DNA from 2 places in the Chromobacterium sp. HL1 genome. Region 1 is predicted to be linked to the other one. Evidence: riboswitches for the same ligand, from Rfam matches in the RefSeq annotation. Region 1 holds a riboswitch; the other holds the start of a gene.
The links. A riboswitch is a leader RNA that binds a small molecule or an ion and turns the genes downstream of it on or off. The one in region 1 is predicted to bind cobalamin.
Positions count from the first base shown of each region.

Region 2: it holds a riboswitch for cobalamin, as region 1 does, so the genes downstream of both, AB1Z25_RS10310 (HoxN/HupN/NixA family nickel/cobalt transporter) here and AB1Z25_RS00100 (TonB-dependent receptor domain-containing protein) in region 1, are expected to answer to the same signal.

Region 1 covers NZ_CP162399.1:18,517-24,986, forward strand. Annotated here, with positions in the region: gene cobS (adenosylcobinamide-GDP ribazoletransferase) at 1-399, opposite strand, end outside; gene AB1Z25_RS00090 (histidine phosphatase family protein) at 387-989, opposite strand; gene cobT (nicotinate-nucleotide--dimethylbenzimidazole phosphoribosyltransferase) at 986-2,029, opposite strand; cobalamin riboswitch at 2,179-2,423, shown strand; gene AB1Z25_RS00100 (TonB-dependent receptor domain-containing protein) at 2,605-4,446, shown strand; gene cobU (bifunctional adenosylcobinamide kinase/adenosylcobinamide-phosphate guanylyltransferase) at 4,465-4,998, shown strand; gene AB1Z25_RS00110 (cobalamin-binding protein) at 4,995-5,867, shown strand; gene AB1Z25_RS00115 (hypothetical protein) at 5,889-6,098, shown strand; gene AB1Z25_RS00120 (cell division protein ZapA) at 6,095-6,406, shown strand; RNA gene ssrS (6S RNA) at 6,438-6,470, shown strand, end outside.
Region 2 covers NZ_CP162399.1:2,267,656-2,274,125, reverse strand. Annotated here, with positions in the region: gene AB1Z25_RS10320 (cobaltochelatase subunit CobN) at 1-2,658, opposite strand, end outside; gene AB1Z25_RS10315 ((2Fe-2S) ferredoxin domain-containing protein) at 2,655-2,984, opposite strand; gene AB1Z25_RS10310 (HoxN/HupN/NixA family nickel/cobalt transporter) at 2,981-4,027, opposite strand; cobalamin riboswitch at 4,136-4,317, opposite strand; gene cobD (threonine-phosphate decarboxylase CobD) at 4,425-5,411, opposite strand; gene cbiB (adenosylcobinamide-phosphate synthase CbiB) at 5,404-6,330, opposite strand.

The sequences.
Region 1 (6,470 bases):
CGCCGGCTGTTTGGCCAGCAACATCAGCAAGACCAGCTTGGCGACGATGGCCAGGATCAGCGCCAGCGCGCCGAAGCTGCCGACGTGAGGATCTTTCAGCACCTCGAAGAAACGTTCGCGCGAACGGTGGGCGGCGCCCAGCGCGTCGGCGAGATCGCCCAAGCCGTCCAGATGCAGGCCGCCGGTGACCCAGGTCCACATCAAGAGCGCCAGCAGCGCCGCCAGCCAAGGATCGCTCAGGCGGCCCAGGGTCAGCGCCGCCAGCAATAGCGCGCCGACGATCAAGCCCACCGCGGCGAACCAGCGAGCGCTGTCGGCCAACCACTCGGGCTTGAACTCGCGCAGCTGCGGCGTGGGCAGGCGGGTCAGGAACTGCAGCGCCAGAATCAGTCCGCGCACGGTGCTTCCAGCCGCATCAAATAGGCCGGGTGCCCGTCCAGGATGGATAATTGGGCAAAGCCGCCGCGCTGCACCGTCATCAGCTTGGCCACCGCAAAATCGGCGCCCAGCAACTCCGCCAGCAAGGTGGTGATGACGCCGCCGTGGGTGACCAGCACGCGGTGGCTGCCGCTGGCCGTGGTCATCCACTCGGACAGGCCGGCCAGCACTCGGGTGCGGAAGCCATCGTAAGCTTCGCCGCCCGGCGGCGTCAGCTCCCCGGCCGCCAGTTTGGCGCGCCAGTCCGGATAGCGCTGCGCCAGCACCTGCACGTCCATGCCGTCCCAGTCGCCAAAGTCCATTTCCGCGAAGCGCGGGTCCACTTTCAGCGTCAGCGAGCCGTGCAGAGCGTGCTGGACCGCGAACTCGCGGCAACGCTGCAAAGGCGAGCTGGCCATCGCCGTCACCGGCGCCAGCGCGCAAATGCGCTGCCAGCTTTGCGCCATCTGAATGTGTCCGGTGGCGTTCAGCGGCAGATCGCAACTGCCGATCAAGCGGCCCTCATGATCGATTTCGCCGTGACGCAACAGGGTCAGGGTATAGGGGTTCATTCCGCTTTTCCGGTGATGCCCGCCTCGGCGAAGGTGGCCATCTCGTTGTGCAGGCGGATGGCCATTTGCAGCAAGGGCACGCACAAGGCAGCGCCGGATCCCTCGCCCAGATGCATGCCCAGGTCCAGCACCGGCTCCAGCTTCAGCGCGTGCAGCGCCAGCAGGTGGCCGGTTTCTTCCGAGCGGTGGCTGGCCAGCAGCCAATCTCCCGCGCGCGGCTCCAGCGCCAGCGCGCAGAGCGCGGCGGCGCTGGAAATGAAGCCGTCCACCAGCGCCGGCGCGCCTTGCGCGGCGCTTTCCAGATAGAAGCCGGCCATGGCGGCGATTTCCAGGCCGCCCAGCTCGGCCAGGATGTCCAACGCGGACAAATCGCGCTCGGCGACGCGGGCCAGCGCGGTGCGCACCATTTGGCGCTTGGTGTCCAGGCCGGCCTCGTCCAGGCCGGTACCGCGGCCGACGATGCGCTCCGGCGGCAAGTCCGCCAGCCGGCAGATCAGCGCGGCGGACGCGGTGGTGTTGCCGATGCCCATGTCGCCGGCGATCAGCAAATTGGCGCCGCCGTCCAGCGCGCGGCGCGCGGCCAGGCGGCCCACTTCCAGCGCGGCCTCCGCCTGTGCCGGCGTCATTGCGGCCTCCCTGGCCAGATTGCCGGTGCCGGCCCGCACTTTGGCGTGGACGATGGGCAGCGCGGAGACGTCGCTGAGCACGCCGGCGTCCACCACCTCCAGCCTGGCATCCAGGCTTTGCGCCAACACGCAGATGGCCGCGCCGCCATTGGCGAAATTGCGCACCATTTCGCCGGTCACCACCGAGGGATAGGCGGACACGCCTTCCGCCGTCACGCCGTGATCGCCGGCGAACACCGTGATCGCCGGCCGCAGCGCGTCCGGGCAGACCTTGCCCTGCCAGGCGGCGAAGCGGCAGGCCAGCTCTTCCAGCCTGCCCAGGCTGCCCGCCGGCTTGGTGAGTGTGGCCTGGCGGGCACGGGCGGCCTGGTAGGCGGCGAAATCGGGTGAGCGAAAGGTATCGATGAATGTCATGAGATGGCCAACTCCAGCCTGGATGAGAGAGTGATTCAGCGGCGACTTTAAGCGATAGCCCGCCACCGGGGCAACCCGCAGCCGGTGGACGATTTGATCCTAACTAAACATATTTCTTTTGGCGCCATCCTGTCGGGATGCTCTCCGGTATAATCCGGAACCTAGCAGGTGTCCGCGGCTCAAGCGCCGCGGATGAAACGGGAAGCCGGTGCAAGACCGGCGCTGCCCCCGCAACGGTAAGGCCTGGCGTGTGAAGCTGTTCAACCGAGTCGCGCTCGACGCGCGAGACGTTGAACCTCAACGCCCAGGCGATGCAACGGCCACTGTCCATCGGATGGGAAGGCGCATCGCCGCAAGGCCGAGCCCGGAGACCGGCCTGCTGGCATGCGCGATCATGGAAACCACACTCGCGCCCGCCCAATGGCCGCCCGGAAGGCGGCCGCACTGGAGTATCGCGGGGAGGCGATCCGACAGACGGCCCGGCGTCCTGCCGCGGCGTCCCCCTTTTCATGCCTTCTTCGCACTCTTCCTAACCATGCCGCCCTGGCGGCCAGATTCGATGTGGAGTGTGTTTCATGTTCAAACCCCAACAATGCGCCTTGCTGGTCTCGCTGGCCTGCGCCGGCCAGGCCTATGCCGCCAATGTGCCCGAGTTCGCCGGGGATCCGGTAGTGGTGACTGCTACGCGCCAGCCGCAGGAAATTTCCAAGACCTTGTCCGATGTGAGTGTGATTACGCGTGAGCAGATTGAGCAATCAGCGGCAACCAGCTTACCTCAGTTGCTGTCGCGTCAAGGTGGCCTGGAAATTGTCAGTACGGGAACGCGTGGTGCACCGTCCAGTATTTTCATGCGTGGAGCCAACGCCAATCAGACGGTGGTGTTAGTGGACGGCGTGCGTATCGTCTCGGCTACAACAGGCACCAGCGCAGTGGAGAACATTCCTCTCGAACAGATCGAGAGAGTGGAGATTTTGAGAGGGTCTGGTTCCAGTCTATATGGCGCGGATGCGATTGGTGGTGTGATCCAGATTTTTACTCGTGAAGGCAAAGGTAGTCCCAAGTTGAATGCCAGCTTTGGTGTGGGCGACCATGGCCTGATGAAGGCCGGGGCAGGGATCAGCGGTAAAGTTGAGAATACGGCGTTCAGCCTGAATTTGAACCATGAAATGAACGAAGGTATTTCCGCGACGAATCGGGACAGTTCAAACTACAATCCGGATCGAGATCCGTATCGCAACCTTTCATATAGCGCTAACGTTACCCAAACACTGTTGCCGGGGCATGAACTGACAGTGCGTGCTTTTCAAACCTTTAGCAAACTTGATTTCGACCAATCGTCTGTGGGCGAAGATTTGCAGAAAAACAGGCAAAACGGCTTTACGATTCAATCAAAAAACGCGTTGACTGATCATTGGTCCAGCACTTTGCGTTTCAGTCATACCGTTGATCGTCAAGAGACGTGGGTTGCCAGTGATATGGTTAACCGTAGCAGCTTGATAGAAACTCGTCAGAATGAATGGTTCTGGCAGAATGATATCAAGACAGGCATAGGCACTTTCTTGGCTGGCGCGGTGCATACTCAGCAGAATGTTGACGGTCAATCTACTTATTTGCCGAATGGGTACTCGGTGACTCAACGCACCAATAATGCCGGATTTGTAGGCTACTCCGGGGAGTTCGGCCATAATTTGGTGCAGGCAAACCTACGCAATGATAGGGACTCCCAGTTTGGAGGTAAGACGACAGGACAGCTGGCCTATGGTTATCGCTTCAGCGATGAGTTGACTGCGCGTGCCAGCTATGGAACGGCATACAAGGCGCCAACCTTCAATGACTTGTATTGGCCCAACTATGGCAACCCGTCATTGCAGCCTGAAACCTCGCGTAATATCGAGCTGGGCTTGAAGTGGCTTGGTAAAGGCCGCCGCTTGGAACTGTCCTGGTTTGATAATCGAATTGAAAACCTGATTGTTTATCAGAAAGACCACTCCCTCAATCGTGATGCCCATAATAGGGGCGTCACTTTGTCCGGCGCTGCTACATATGGTGCGTGGGATCTTAGCGGTTCGGCTACCTACCAGGATCCGATTGATGAGAGCAGCCATTTACAGTTGCAACGTCGTGCGCGTGCCTTTGCTCAACTGAGTGCCGCCTATGACTGGGGTAAGGCGATCACAGGGGTTGAATGGCAGGCTAGCGCCAAGCGTCCGGATGTTGACTACCGGCCTTATCCCAATGTTCCAGTCACGCTGGGCGGTTATTCATTGACCAATCTGTTCGCCAACTACCGTTTAGCCAAGGAATGGACGGCAATGATGCGTCTGACCAATGTCTTCGAGAAACGCTACACCACGGCTTATGGCTACAACACCAGTGGTTTAGGTGGTTATCTCGGCGTCACCTACCAGGCGCAGTAAAAGTGTAGAGGTGTAACCATGCTCCACCTGATCACCGGCGGCGCGCGCAGCGGCAAGAGCCGCTACGCCGAAACCCTGGCCTTGGCCCACCCGGGTCCGGTCTGCTATCTGGCGACGGCCGAGCTGCGCGGCGGCGACGCCGAGTTCGCCGCTCGCGTCGAACACCATCGTCGACGGCGTCCGGCGGCGTGGTCGCAAGCGGAGGCCGGCCGCGGCTTGGCCGCCGAGCTGCTGCGTCGCGACGCGGCGGGCGGCCTGCTTTTGGTCGACTGCCTGGGCATGTGGCTGATGCGCTTTTTCAACGAGGACGGCGGTTTCGACACCGCCGGTTTCGAACAGGAACGCGCCGCGCTGCTGGCGGCATTGGAACAGGCCCGAGGCGAGGTGCTGCTGGTCAGCAATGAAATCGGCTGGGGCGTGGTGTCGGCCAATGCCCAGACCCGATGCTTCGTCGACGAGCTGGGGCGGGTGAATCAAGCGGTGGCGGAGGTCTGCCAGCGGGTGACGCTGGTGGCCTGCGGCTTGCCGCTGGTGTTGAAAGGCGAGATATGAGACGGTTGCCGGTTCTGGCCTTGCTGCTGGGCGCGCTGCCGGCTTTGGCGGCGGTCAGCGCCCAGGACGGCGGCGGCCAGACCATCACGCTGGCGCAGCCGGCGCAAAGGATTCTGACCCTGGTGCCGCACGCCACGGAAATGCTGTACGCGGTGGGCGCCGGCGACAAGCTGGTGGCCACGGTGGAACATAGCGACCATCCGGACGCCGCCAAGCGTTTGCCGCGGGTGGGCAGCTTCACCGGCTTCAGCCTGGAGGCGGTGATGCGGCAGCGGCCGGATCTGGTGGTGGCCTGGCGCGACGGCGGCGCGCCGCGCGAACTGGAGCGCTTGCGCGGCCTGGGCATTCCCGTCTATCTGAGTCACCCTTTGCAGCCGGACGACGTGGCCAAGGAAATGCTGGCCTTGGGGCGGCTGGCGGGCGTGGACGCCGCGGCCGGCAAGGCGGCCGCGAGCTATCGCCAGCGCCTGGCCGAGTTGCGCCGGCGTTACGGCGCGCGCGCGCCGGTGCGGGTGTTCTATCAGGTTAGCCAAACGCCCATTTTCACCGTCAGCGATCAAAGCTTCATGGGGCCGCTGATCAGCTTATGCGGCGGCGTCAACGTGTTTGGCGATGTCCGGCAGCCGGCGCCGCAAGTGTCCGCCGCCACCGTGGTGGCCGCGCGTCCGCAGGCCATTCTGGCCGGCGACGAGGCCAGCCTGCGGATGTGGCGTCGTTGGCAGACGCTGCCGGCGGTTGCCAAAGACGCCTTGTTCGCCTTGCCGGGCGACGCCATGGTCGTGCCCGGCCCGCGGCTGGTGGACGGCGCGGCGGCCCTGTGTCTCGCGCTGGACACAGCGCGGCAGCGGCTGGGTTTGACGGCCAAGTAAGCGCCGGCTATCCTCGCCGCCATGGACAAGGAACTGGAATATCTCGAGTCGCGGGTGACGGCGTTGGTGGCGCGCATTCGCGAACTTGAAACACAAAACGGCCGTTTTGCCGAAGCGCTGTCCGAAGCGCTGCGCGACAATGCGGAGCTGAACTTCAGAGTGAACGAAACCCGCGCGCGGGTGGCGGCTCTGGTCGAGCGCCTGCCCAAGGCGTCGGAGGATGCGGAATGAGCGACGTGGCTCAGGTTGAAATCGAACTGCTGGGACGTTCCTTCACCATCGGCACCCCGGCGGAAGAAAAGGAAACGCTGCAAGAGGCGGTGCGTCTGCTGGCCGGCAAGATCGAAATGATCCAGCAGCACGGCAAGGTGATGGACGCCGACAAGATCGCCATCATGGCCGCCTTGAACATCGCCCACGATTTGTTGAAGACAAAAGTGGGAGAGGGCTTGGAGATGGCGGCGTTTCAGCGTAAAATACGCAGTATGAGCGAAGCAGCCGACCAGGCGCTCCGCGAAAGCCAGCAAGCGCTGTTTTAAACCGCAGCCCGCTGGCGAACACCAAGGTCAGTACCCCCTGCGGTGTTTGTGAAGGCACACAATT
Region 2 (6,470 bases), 2.2 Mb from region 1:
CTTCAGCACCGCGTCGTGGGCGTCGGCGCGGGTGACCAGGGGCAGGCCGGCCAGCGCTTGCAAGGCCGCGGGGGTGTCGCTCAGCCGTTTGCCCTGATCCTGCTGCCACAGCGTCCAGTCGCCGCCGCAGGCCGCCGCCACGCTGGCGGGCAGGCCGGGGATGCCCAGATTGGGCAGCCGGGTCAGCGCCAGCAGCATGTCGACCAGCGCCTCGCCCTGCGGCGCGTTGCCCAGCACGTGCAGGCCGTCGCGGATCTGCGCCGCGCCCAGCTCGCACAGATAGCCGTCAATGTCCTCGATCAGGTGGGCGACGTCGACGCCGTCCATCTTGGCCAGGCTCAAGGGCACGCCGTCTTCGTTCAGCGTGTCGTCCCAGTCGTGGTCATGATCGTGGTGGTCGTGGCTGTGGCTGTGGCCGTGATGATCATGATGATGATGGTCGTGGTGATGGCCATGGTGTTCATGATCGTGATGGTGGTGCCCATGATCGTGGCCGTGGGCGGCCTTGGCCGGGCGATACTTCGCCGCCGCGGCCGCCGCCGGTTTCATCGCGGCAGCCGGTTTGGCCGCCTGCGGCCGGTATTTGCCGTGGATGGCGGCGGGCGCGTGATGATGTCCGCCATGCGGGTGCGGGTGCTCATGATCGTGGCGAGGCTCGTGATCATGGTCGTGCTCATGCTCGTGATCATGTTTCAGCATCGCCGCCAGGTCGGTGTCGAGCTTGGCCTCCTTGATCAGGTCCCAGATCTGTTGCTGCAACAGCGGCAGCTTGTTCGGGTCCAGCAGCTCCACCTGGTAGTACTCGTCCACCAACTGGGTCAGCTGCGCCAGCGGGCCGTAGCTGTCGGCGGTGGTCATCGTCGGCGTCAGATGGTCGATGATCACCGCGTGGCCGCGGCGCTTGGCCTGCGAGCCTTCGCCCGGATCGTTGACGATGAAGGGGTAAAACAGCGGCATGTCGCCCAAGAGCGCATCCGGGAAGCAGTTCTGCGACAGACCCACGCCCTTGCCCGGCAGCCATTCCAGCGTGCCGTGCTTGCCGACGTGGACGATGGCGTCGGCCCGCCAGTCGTCGCGCAGCCAGCGGTACAGCGCGTAGTAGTGGTGGGTGGGCGGCAGGTCCGGCGTGTGGTAGATGGCGTCCGGGTCCATGCCGTAGCCGCGCGGCGGCTGCAGCGCGACGAAGACATTGCCGTAATCGAGGCCGGAAAACACCAGTTCGTCGCCGTCGACGTAAGCGCCGCCCGGCGGCTGGCCCCAGCGCTGCAGCATTTTGTCGCGCAGACTGTCCGGCAGCTCGTCGAACCAGGCCTGGTAGCGCTGGGCCGGCACGCGGGCGGCGGCGTTTCGCATCTGCTCGGCGCTCAGGTAGTCCTGATCGTAGGCGCCGCGGTCTATCAGCTCGTGCATCAGCGCGTCGCTGTCCGGCGGCAGCGGGTCCATCTGGTAGCCGCGTGTCTGCATGCCGCGCAGCATCGCGTACAAGGAGGCCGGGGAATCCAGCCCCACCGCATTGCCTATCTGCGAGGCCTTGCTATTGGAGTTGGTGAAGATGAAGGCGATGCGTTTGTCGGCGTTTTCCACATGGCGCAGCCGCGCCAGGCGGGCGGCGATGCCGGCCAGGCGGCGGGCGCGGTCCGGCAGCGGCGCGTATTGTTCGGCCTGGCCGGGCTGGTCCATCATGGCCGGCTGCTTGAAGCTCAGCGGCACGCCGATGATGCGGCCGTCGAATTCCGGCAGCGCCACGTTCATCGCGGTGTCCAGCGGGTTGAAGCCGCGGTCCGAGGCTTCCCATTGCTCGCGCGTCATGCTGCTGGTGATGGCCTGCAGCACCGGCAGGTTCAGCCGGTCCGAAGCCTCCACCGCCCAGCCGGGCTGGGTGGGGCCGTCGTTGTTGATGTCGCCCATCGCGAACGAGGTGGTGTTGATCAGCAAGGACACCTGGGCGCGCGGATCGGCCAGCAGCGCCAGCGCCGCCGGCAGGCCGCCGTCTTGAATCGTGCGCAAGGACGAGGTGAACACCGGCAGCGCGTTGACGCCGCGCTCGGCCAGGCAATCGACCAATAGATCAATGAAGCGGGTGTTGCCGGACAGCCAGTGGGCGCGGTAGAAGCACAGGCCCACGGTGGGCCAGTCCGGGTTGCGGATTTCCAGCCAGTCGGCGAGCGAGCAGGGCGCGCTCAGTTCCGGGTGGTAAACGCCGTGCTCGGGCAGCGGCAGCGGCGGCTGGTAGCCGAAGCCGGTCAGCAGCAGCCTGTCCGCCAGGCAGCGCATCAGCTCGCCCAGATTGGCGCTGCCGCCGGCCTGCAGATAGGCGTGGACGTCCTGCTGCAGCGATACCGGCGCGCTGCATAGCGCTTGCAGCTCCGGGTCCGGCTCGCCGGTGCCGCTGAGCACGATGACCGCGGCCTGCAGCCGGCGCGCGTGGGCCAGCAACCGCTCCAGGCCGGGTATCGCGTCGGCGCGGCCCAGCACGCGCAGCACGATGGCGCGGGCCTGGGCCAGTTGGCCGTCCAGCAGCGCTTGCATCGCGGCCTCGTCGGCAATGCCTTGCAGCGAGATGCCGGCGACAAGGGGAAAATCTTCCGGCCAGCGCGCGCGCGCCAGCGCGGCGAGATCGGTGCCGGCGTGGCTCAACAGGGCGAGTGCGGCGCTCATGCCTGCGCCTCCGTTTCGATGTCGCCGACGCCGGTTTTATGGAACACCAATTCCTCGACCGGAACGCCGCCCTTCAGATGCTGGCAGACGATGCGTTCGATATCGCTTTCATTCACCTTGCGGTACCAGACCCCGTCCGGATACACCACCATCACCGGGCCTTCCTTGCACACGGCGAAGCAGTGGCTGCGGGTGCGCTTGGCGCGCAGGCCTTCGCAAGCGTCTATGCTGCGGCCCAGGTGCAGGAACATCGCTTCCGAACCCTGGCCGTCCGGCGTGCAGCGCGGGCCGGTGCACATCAGCACGTGTTTGTCGTGGGTTCTCATCGCGCCTCCGGCGTCAGTTGGTCAAAACGCTTCCATTTATAAATGGCGGCGGAGGCAAGCCACGTCAGCAGGAACACGCCGATGACGAAGTAGCCGAAATGAGCCAGATCGTTGTTGAGCGCTGAGATCAGATCCCAGAAGCCGCCGGTGAGCTGCAGCTTGTCCGCCAGCAGGCCCAGGCCCTCCAGCCCGCCAATGCCGACGGCGACGAGGACGGAAACGAAGGTGATGGTCAGGTTGTACCAGAGCTTGCGCACCGGATTGACGAAGGCCCAGCCGTAGACTTCCACCATCATCATGCTGTCCAGCGTGTCCACCAGCGCCATGCCGGCGGCGAACAACGCCGGGAACACCATGATGTGCCACAGCGCCACGCCGTTGGCGCTTTGCGAGGTGGCGATGGCGAACAGGCCGATTTCAGTGGCGGTGTCGAAACCCAGGCCGAACAAAAAGCCGATGGGCAACATATGCCAGCTCTTGGTCACCATGCGAAACAGCGGCTTGAGCAGGCGCGCGATCAGGCCGCGGTTGTTCAGCAGCAGATTCAGCTGCTCGTCGCAAATGGCCTCGCCGGCGCGGGCGCGGCGGAAAGCGCCCCATACCGCGCGCAAGGAAGACAGATTGATCAGCGCCAGCGTCAGCAGAAAGAAGGCCGACACGCTGGTGCCGATAACGCCGCCTATCTCCTTGAAGCCGGCGACGCGGCTTTGCAGCGCGCTGGCGGCGAACACGATCAGGGCGACGGCGATGACCACCACCGCGGAGTGGCCGGCGGAGAAGAACAGGCCCACCGCCGACGGACGGCGGCCTTCCTGCATCAGCTTGCGCACGGTGTTGTCGATGGCGGCGATGTGATCGGCGTCCACCGCGTGGCGCAGGCCGAACAGATAGGCGAGCAGGGCGGTGGCGAGTTGGGCCGGATGGTCGGCGAAGGCGGCGAAAGCCCAGGCCCAGGCCAATAGATTGGCCAGGATCAGCCCGGCGAGTATCGGCGCGTGCTGCGCCAGACGGCGGCCGGTGGACGGCGCGGTGGATGAATGCATGGTGCCCTCGGAGACGATTTCCGTCGCGCAAACGAGGGCACAGGTCGCCGAGTGTTCATGAGCGGCGCATGTGCGTATCCCCCGGTACACCCCGCCCGGTTTCTGCTTGCGTCGACACGTATGACGGCCGGTCTCCTGGCTCGCGCGTCGCCGTCCGGCGCCGCCTTCCCGGCCCGTTTAGGGACCAGTGGCGTTAGGCGTGGACTCTGCGCTTACAGTTGCGGGGGCAGCCGCGGTCTTGCACCGCGTTCCCGTTTCACCCTCTGAGAACCTGTTTACGAGCTGCCGCGCGTCTTGGCTGGCGAGCTCGCACACAGGTTTTTGGGGCACCGTCATGATGGGGTCGGATGATACGTGACAAAAACCAGGCTGTGAACAGCTGGCGTTTTGATTTTAATTACAATCGCCGCCAATCCGCCAAGGCCTGTTCCAGCCGCGCCCAGTCCTGTTCGCCGCTAGGCAGGCCAAAGCGCAAGCTGGGCAGGGACTCGAAATAACGGCTCAAGATGCCGCGCCCCGCCAGATGTCGATGCAAGGGCAGGCTGGCCGCGCCGGGAACCCACTGGAACAGTTCGCAGCCGCCGGCCGGGGCGAGTTCGTGCCGCTCCAGACAGTTCCGCAGCCGCGCGCTATCGCGCAGCAGCTTGCTCCTCATGGATTGCTGCCACGCGGTGTCGCCAAGCGCCAGCGTCACCGCTTCGCGCGCCGGACCCGCCATGGCCCAAGGCCCCAGTTCCTCGGCCAGCGCTTGAAGCAGCGCGGCCTGGGCGAACACGAAACCGGCGCGGGCGCCGGCCAGGCCGAAGAATTTGCCGACCGAGCGCAGCACGATCAGGCCCGGCTTGCCGATATGGGGGAGCATGCTGTCCCGCGGCGACGCATCCAGAAACGCTTCGTCGACCAGCAGCCAGCCGCCGCGTTCCGCCAGCCTTTGCCGCCAGTCTTCCAGCAAAGCCGGTTCAAAACGGTCTCCGGTGGGGTTGTTGGGGTTGCAGATTTGAACCACGTCCAGCTGATCAATATTCGCGGCCAGCCCGTCCGGCGTGAACCGTTCCACGCTGTGTCCGCGCCTTTGCCACTGGTAGGGGTGTTCGGCGTAGCACAAGGTCAACATGCCGACGCGGCAGGGCGCTCGCAGCCGAGGCAGCACCTGGATGGCGGGTTGAGAACCGGCCACCGGCAGCAGTTGCTCGCAACCGTAATATTCCGCTGCCGCCGCTTCCAGCCCGTCGTGGTCCTGCGGCAGCCGCAGCCAGCCGTCGGCGGACAGCGGCGGCACTGGCCAGCCATTGGGATTGACGCCGGTGGACAGGTCCAGCCAACCCCCAGGAGGAATACCGTATTCAGCGGCCGCGCGCAGCAGGCCGCCTCCGTGTTCAAGCATGCATGACTCCAATCAAAACAGCCCACAATAGGGAAAGACCGGCCCACAGCCATGCGCCGCGGCTGACCAAGCGCACCGCGCGGCCGATGTCCTGATGCGTGGGCGCGGGGCCGCAGCCCAAGGGCGGGCGCTCCTTCCACTGGCCATGGTAGCGCGCGCCGCCGCCAAGGGAGACGCCCAGCGCGCCGGCGCCGGCCGCCATCACGGGGCCGGCGTTGGGGCTGTACCAAGTGGGCGCCTGCGTTCTCCAGCAGCGCCAGCCGCTTGCCGCGTGGCCCAGCAGCAGATAGGTGAGGGCGGTCAGCCGCGCCGGGACATAGTTCAACACATCGTCGAGGCGGGCGGCGGCCCAGCCAAAATGCAAATAGCGGGCGTTCTTATAGCCCCACATCGCATCCAGCGTGTTGGACAGCCGGTACAGTACCGCCCCGGGCGCGCCCAGCAGCAGAAACCAGAACAGCGCGGCAAAGACCGCGTCGCAGCCATTTTCCAGCACCGACTCAATGGTGGCGCGGGCAATCCCGGCCTCATCCAGCTCGCTCGTGTCGCGGCTGACGATCCAACCCACCCGTTCACGGGCCAAGGCGAGATCGCCGTCGGCCAGCGCCTGTCCGACCGCCTCCGCATGCTGAGCCAAGCTCCTGGCGCCCACCGCCAGGTAGAGCAGAACAAGCGGGACAATGGCTGACAGCAGCGGCAGCCGGGCTAGCAGCCAGGCCGCCAGCGTCAGAGGCAGGATCAAGAGTGAAACGGAGAGGGCGCCGCGCAGACGCATGCGCCAGCGGGGCTCGGCATCGGGCGAGGAGGGGTAGGCAAAGCGCTCAACGGCCCGGGTCAGCCGACCGAAGCCGACCAATGGATGCCAGCGCCGCGGCTCGCCCAACAGGCGGTCCAGCAACAGCGCTAGCGGTAGAAACAATGCGGAATTCAACACACAACCTTATATAATGGCCGACCGCCGCTTGGAGGTATCCAATGCGCAAATTTTTAGGGTTTGGGATGGCCGGAATGAATCAAGCCGCCATTCTAAGCCTTGTTCGCCATCTATGTGCAGGGGGA